2 regions of the Streptomyces sp. JNUCC 63 genome follow, and region 1 is predicted to be linked to the other one. Evidence: riboswitches for the same ligand, from Rfam matches in the RefSeq annotation. Region 1 holds a riboswitch; the other holds the start of a gene.
The links. A riboswitch is a leader RNA that binds a small molecule or an ion and turns the genes downstream of it on or off. The one in region 1 is predicted to bind cyclic di-AMP.
Positions count from the first base shown of each region.

Region 2: another riboswitch for cyclic di-AMP. It lies ahead of ACX25U_RS09210 (M23 family metallopeptidase); the one in region 1 lies ahead of ACX25U_RS16810 (M23 family metallopeptidase).

Region 1 covers NZ_CM135963.1:3,686,034-3,689,467, forward strand. Annotated here, with positions in the region: gene ACX25U_RS16805 (aldo/keto reductase) at 1-240, opposite strand, end outside; gene ACX25U_RS16810 (M23 family metallopeptidase) at 337-1,380, opposite strand; cyclic di-AMP (ydaO/yuaA leader) riboswitch at 1,390-1,545, opposite strand; tRNA gene ACX25U_RS16815 (tRNA-Met) at 1,807-1,880, opposite strand; gene ACX25U_RS16820 (dihydrofolate reductase family protein) at 1,935-3,065, opposite strand; gene ACX25U_RS16825 (B3/B4 domain-containing protein) at 3,272-3,434, opposite strand, start outside.
Region 2 covers NZ_CM135963.1:2,031,005-2,034,438, reverse strand. Annotated here, with positions in the region: gene ACX25U_RS09220 (M16 family metallopeptidase) at 1-424, shown strand, start outside; gene ACX25U_RS09215 (M16 family metallopeptidase) at 421-1,809, shown strand; cyclic di-AMP (ydaO/yuaA leader) riboswitch at 2,000-2,196, shown strand; gene ACX25U_RS09210 (M23 family metallopeptidase) at 2,207-2,968, shown strand; gene ACX25U_RS09205 (HPr family phosphocarrier protein) at 3,090-3,371, opposite strand.

The sequences.
Region 1 (3,434 bases):
GCGGTTGCCCCGTGCCTTCACCCACTTGCCGATGATCGTCTCGGACTCGCCGCCCTGGTTCCCCTCGATCCACGCCGAGTAGGAGTCGGCGGTGTCGACGAAGTTGCCTCCGGCGGCCGCGTAGGCGTCCAGGACGGCGAAGGACTGCTCCCGGTCGGCGGTCCAGCCGAAGACGTTGCCGCCCAGGGCGAGCGGGAAGACCTCGAGATCGGACGAGCCCAGTTTACGTAGAGAAGTCATGTCCAACATCAACAGCCGGGCCGGAGCGGATCATTCCGCATCCGGCCACAAGGCTGCGCAAACAGACATCAGGGGTTCGTCAGAGGTTGAGGCCCGTCAGGGGGTGAGACCCTTGCCGCGCAGCCACGTCATCGGGTCGATCCCGCCCGCCTGGCCGTCCGGGTGGACCTCGAAGTGCAGGTGGGGCCCGGTGACGTTGCCGGTGGCGCCCACGCGGCCGATGACGTCGCCCGTGCTGACCTTCTGCCCGACGTTGACGCTGATCGACGACTGGTGGCAGAACCACAGCTCGGTGCCGTCGTCGAGGGTGAGGATCGTGCGGTAGCCGTAGGAGCCGGCCCAGCCCGCCTCGGTGATGGTGCCGCTGTGGACCGCCTTGATCAGGGTGCCGGTGGGCGCGGCGAAGTCCAGGCCGGTGTGGTAGCCGGAGGACCACATGGCGCCGGCCTGCCCGAAGGACGAGGTGATCGTGTACGAGGAGGTCGGCAGCGTGTACTGCCTGGCCAGCTCGGCCAGCCGCGCCTCCTCGGCCTTCCTCGCGGCCTCCTCCTCCGCCTTCTTCTTCTCGGCGGCGGCCTTGGCCTCGGCCTCCTTCTGCGCCTTCGCGGCGGCCTCGTCGGCCTTCTTGGCGGCGGCGGCCTCGGCGTCCGCGAGGGTCTTGGCCTCGATCTGGGCCTGCTGCTGCTCGGCCTGCGCCATGATGCGGTTGCGCAGCACCTCACCGGCGTCGGAGGTGCCCTGCTCGGTGTCGGCCGTGGTCACACCGACGCCGCTGAGCGCGGTCGCCGAGCCCTCGGGGGTGTTGGGGGCGTCGGAGGCGTCGTCGAACAGAGAGCCCACGGAAGGCAGGTCGGGCAGCGAGATGGACACCGGCGGCTTGCTGGTGTTGGCGCTGGCCATGCCGCCCGCGCCGACGGCGGCGATCACGCCGACGCCGAGAACCGTGGAGCTGCGGGCGAGCCCGCCGCCGCGCTGCTTGGCGACGCGGTGCCGGCCGCGCGCGGGGCGGGTGGACTCCGCGGTGGGGTTCCACTCCTCCCAGGGGCCCTCGTCGGCACGCCGGCCGCCGTAGCCGAAGGTCTCGGTGTCGTGCCGGTCCGGCACGGACGGGGCTTCTGGGGCCAGCCGGTTGGACGCCACGAAGGCGCACTCCTTTCCTTCCGTCGCCTACCGGGTTAGCTGACGGGTTCGGAGGGGAAGGTCTCCTACGCGCGTCAACCAGCCGTGCTTCCACGGTGATTGAGCCCGATTCACCCCAAGTTGGTGGTTCCCCGGCTCCCTTGCGGGATTCGGCGCGTGCACACGGAGCCGCCTCTTGTGGCGGCTGGGACGACCGTGCTCTGCGTTATCGAACGTTAATAGACCCGGAGCCCGGATTCCAAGCCGTTCGGCTTGATCATTAAACCTTCTTGGCCAGAACTTACAGCCCATGACCGGCAAAAATGGGGCGAGTCATCCATCCGAGTCGACCGCGCGTCAGGAAACTCACGCCACCGCGGCCTGCGACGCGCCCGGGAAACACTCAGGGCCGGAATCCTTGATCGGATTCCGGCCCTGAGCCTTCAGTAGCGGGGACAGGATTTGAACCTGCGACCTCTGGGTTATGAGCCCAGCGAGCTACCGAGCTGCTCCACCCCGCGTCGGTGTGACACCAGTGTACGCCATGCGCGGGGCAGCTTGCGCACGTATTCCGCTCAGCCCAGCAGATGCCGGTTCGGCTCCTTGGCCGGCCCCTCGTACTCCGGCACCACGACGACCTCGGCACCCCCGGCCGTCAGCACCCCGGTCCCGTCGGCGCCCTCGACGAACGTGTCCGGTTCCCGCCAGGCCGTGACCACCCGCCGTACCCCCGCGTCCAGAATCAGCCGGGCGCACGGGCGCGGCCGGGAGGCGCGGCGGGCGCACGGCTCCAGACTGCTGTACACCGTGGCGCCGGCCAGCCGCGGATCCGCCGGGTCGACCTTGGCCAGCGCCGCCTCCTCCGCGTGCACGACCGGGTCGCCGGCCTCCCGCGAGTACCCGCGGGCGAGCTCGGTCCCGTCGGCGGCGACCACCACCGCGCCCACGCTGAACGCGGTCCGGGACGGCGGGCACTGCGCGGCCAGCTCGCACGCGAGCCGCAGCCAGTGCCGGTCCGCGGGTACGACGCGGTCCACCGGGCCGGGTGCGGTCGGCTCGTAGCGCATGAGGACGACGTCCTCGATGACCCGCGCCTCCACCAGCCGCAGCCGCCCGCCCTGATAGCCCCCGGGCCCGAACAGCCGAGGCGCCTCGGGGTCCCCCACGAACAGCGGGGCCAGCACGAGCTGCACCTCGTCCGCGAGCTGCAGCCGCAGCAACTGCGTGTGGACGGTCCCGCCGCCCTCCACCATGAGCCGGCGCACCCCGCGCACGTCGTGCAGGTGCTCGAGCAGCAGTCCCCAGTCGAGTACGGCGCCCAGCGGCACCACATCGGCGGCGATACCCGTCCGCCGCGCCCGCCGCGCCCCCTCGTCGGTCGTGTAGAGAACCTTCTCGCCGCCCGTGTGCCAGAAGCGCGCCTCGGGGTCCAGCTCCCCGGACGCGCTGACCGCGGCCTTCAGCGGATACTCCGCCCGCCCGGCGGCCACCCGGGCCGCCCGCCGCTCCGGCGAGTTCACCAGCAACCGCGGGTTGTCGGCACGGATCGTCCCGGCACCGACGAGAATCGCGTCGACGGACGCCCGCACCTCGTCGACCCGGTCGAAGTCGGCGGGACTGGACAGCAGCAGCCGCTCGGGGCCGGTGTCGTCCAGGTACCCGTCGAGGGAGACGGCGGCGGACAGCAGGACGTATGGGTGGGGCATCGACGCCCTCTCTCTCGGCTTGTTCGGACTTCAGGGGAACCGGCATGGGCGGCATGGCAACCCCGGCAGGAGGCCGGCACGCCGGACGTACTCCATCCTCTCGACCCGGACGGCGCCCTCGCCGCCCTGTCCGCGGCCGCGGTCGTGCTGCTCACCCCGGTCCGGCATCCGCTCGGCCGCTCCCCCGCCTCGAGGCGGGCCCGAGGTCAGGCGGTGACCTGGGGCTGTGCCGGGCCGAGGTGGTGCACGGCGGTCTGTTCGGCGTGCGGGGCGAGCAGGCCCTGCAGCTCGTCCGCCGCGACCTTGAGGAGGTCGCCGTCACGGGCGGCGTGGAGGGTTTCGAGGACGAAGGCGACGCGTGTGGAGTCC
Region 2 (3,434 bases), 1.7 Mb from region 1:
CGGCGCGCCCTCCCTGGGCTGGCTGGACGTGAAGACCTCCGGCGACGTCGAGGTCCCCGTCATCGAGGCGGCCATCGACGAGGAGCTCGCCCGGTTCGCCGAACAGGGCCCGACGGCCGAGGAGATGGAGCGCGCCCAGGCCCAGCTGGAGCGCGAGTGGCTGGACCGGCTCGGCACGGTCGCGGGCCGCGCCGACGAACTGTGCCGGTACGCCGTCCTGTTCGGCGACCCGCAGCTCGCCCTGACCGCCGTCAAGCGCGTCCTGGAGGTGACCCCGGAGGAGGTCCAGGAAGTCGCCAAGGCCCGCCTGCGGCCCGACAACCGCGCGGTGCTCGTCTACGAGCCGACCGCCGCCGACGTACAGGACGACGCCCAGGGCGCGGACACCGCGGCCACCGACCACACCGAGGAGGCGGCGAAGTGACCGAGCTCGCCACGATGGAGTTCCACCCCCGGCCCCAGGCGGGCGAGGCCAGGCCGTGGGCGTTCCCGGCGCCCGAGCGCGGGACGCTGGACAACGGCCTGACGGTACTGCGCTGCCACCGCCCCGGCCAGCAGGTCGTCGCCGTCGAGGTGCTGCTGGACGCGCCCCTGGACGCCGAGCCGGCCGGGCTGGACGGCGTCGCCACGATCATGGCCCGGGCCTTCTCCGAGGGCACCGACAAGCACTCCGCCGAGGAGTTCGCCGCCGAGCTGGAGCGCGCCGGCGCCACCCTGGACGCCCACGCCGACCACCCCGGCGTACGGCTCAGCCTGGAGGTCCCGGCCTCCCGCCTGACCAAGGGACTCGGCCTGCTGGCCGACGCCCTCAGGGCGCCCGCGTTCGCCGACTCCGAGGTCGAGCGGCTGGTGCGCAACCGGCTCGACGAGATCCCGCACGAGCTGGCCAACCCCTCCCGCCGCGCCGCCAAGGAGCTCTCCAAGGAGCTGTTCCCGGCCACCGCGCGCATGTCACGCCCGCGCCAGGGCACCGAGGAGACGGTCGGCGCCATCGACTCGGCGGCCGTCCGCTCCTTCTACGACCGGCACGTGCGTCCCGCCACGGCCACCGCCGTGGTCGTCGGCGACCTCACCGGCATCGACCTGGACGAGCTGCTGGGCGAGACCCTGGGCGCCTGGACGGGGGCGCCCGCCAAGCCGCGGCCCGTGCCGCCGGTGACCGCCGACGACACCGGGCGCGTGGTCATCGTCGACCGGCCCGGCGCCGTCCAGACGCAGCTGCTCATCGGCCGTGTCGGCCCCGACCGGCACGACCGCGTGTGGCCCGCCCAGGTGCTCGGCACCTACTGCCTCGGCGGCACCCTCACCTCCCGCCTGGACCGCGTCCTGCGCGAGGAGAAGGGCTACACCTACGGTGTGCGGGCGTTCGGCCAGGTGCTGCGTTCCGCCCCCGACGGCTCGGGCGCCGCGATGCTCGCCATCAGCGGCTCGGTCGACACGCCGAACACCGGCCCGGCCCTGCAGGACCTGTTCACGGTGCTGCGCAAGCTCGCCGCCGAGGGCCTGACCGACACCGAGCGGGACGTCGCCGTGCAGAACCTCGTCGGCGTGGCGCCGCTGAAGTACGAGACGGCGGCCGCCGTGGCGAGCACGCTCGCCGACCAGGTCGAGCAGCACCTGCCCGACGACTACCAGGCGGCGCTCTACCAGCAGCTCGCCGCCACCGGCACGGTGGAGGCCACCGCTGCCGTCGTCAACGCCTTCCCGGTGGACCGGCTGGTGACCGTCCTCGTCGGTGACGCCGCGCAGATCAAGGAGCCCGTCGAGGCCCTCGGCATCGGCCACGTCACCGTCGTGGCGGCCGAGTAGCGGCACGCGCGCGCGGGGCCCCGGTGACCGAAGCGTCACCAGGGCCCCGTGATGCCCGAATTGAGGCGGAGTCTGCCCCTATGCCCTGTGTTCTGTGCTACAAAACCTCCACTCCGTTTGGGATTTGAAAGCGGCCCCGTCTAGCGTCGGTCCGGCTGTTCGTCGGGCAGTGCGCCGCATCCGCGGCACCGGGCAGCCATCGCCGAGTCCCCGTACGGCGCGAGCCAGGGGAGCCGGGGACCCGCCCTCCTGTCGCCGCCTTCGCGGCTGGAGGGGCCCAAGTCCCTGGGGTGAATCGGACACCCGCGCGCGGTGCGAGGGTGCCCGTAGGAGACCTTCCTGCTCCGAACCCGTCAGCTAACCCGGTAGGCGAGAGGAAGGAAAGGACAGCGTCTGCATGGCGTTCACCCGCGCCACCGGGAAGCACCGCCGGCCCAGCCGGATGCACCGCACCACCGCCCGCGCGGCGGGCGTCGCGGCCCTCACCACCACCACCGGCGTCGTCGGCACCCTCGCCGCCTCCCCGGCCCTCGCCGCCGAGACCCCCGCCCCCGAGGACACCGGACTGACCCCGGTCATCACCATCGGCGCCGGCATCGCCGAGAAGATCGACGCCCAGGCCGCCGCCCAGAAGCAGGCCGCCGAGCGGAAGCTGGCCGAGGAGGCCGCCCGCAAGAAGGCCGTGGAACGGGCGAAGGCGGAGCGCGAGGCCAAGGAGCGCGCCGCCCGCGAGGCCGAGCGCAGGCGCCTGAACACCTTCGTGTCGCCGATCTCCGGCTCCTACGTCTCCACCGGCTACCGGAGCGGCGGCTCCCTGTGGTCCTCCGGCTCCCACACCGGCATCGACTTCCACGCCGCCGGCGGCACCGCCGTCCACGCGGTCGGCGTCGGCACCGTCGTCCAGGCCGGCTGGGGCGGGGCGTACGGCAACCAGGTCGTGATCAGGATGGCCGACGGCATGTACACCCAGTACGGCCACCTGTCGTCCATCGGTGTCTCGGTGGGCCAGACGGTCGTCCCCGGCCGGCAGATCGGCCTGTCCGGCGCGACCGGCAACGCCACCGGAGCGCACCTGCACTTCGAGGCCCGTACGACCCCGGACTACGGCTCTGACGTCGACCCCGTGACCTACCTCCGCAAGCACGGCGTGAACATCTGACGCACCGCGCCCGGAAAACGGCGAAGCCGTGCCGCCCGCAGAGGACGGCACGGCTTCAGTGCCCGATCAGCCGGACCGGCCGGACCGGCAGAATCGGCCGGTCCGGCCGGTCGGCCGGCGGTCAGACCGTCTCGGGAAGCTCCTCGAGCCCCTCGGACACCAGCTTGGCCAGCCGGTCCAGCGCGTCGTCCGCACCCTCGGCGTCGGAGGCCAGGACGACCTCCTCGCCACCCTGGGCGCCGAGGCCGAGCACGGCCAGCATGGAGGCCGCGTTGACGGGCGTGCCGTCGGCCTTGGCGATCGTCACGGGGACGCCTGCGGCCGTGGCGGCCCGGACGAAGATGGAGGCGGGACGGGCGTGAAGGCCCTCGGCCCAGCCGACGTTGACGCGGCGCTCAGCCATGTGATGCTGCCCTTCAGGTGATCAGGGTTGTCTAGACCAGTTTCCCACACGTGAGGCATCCCG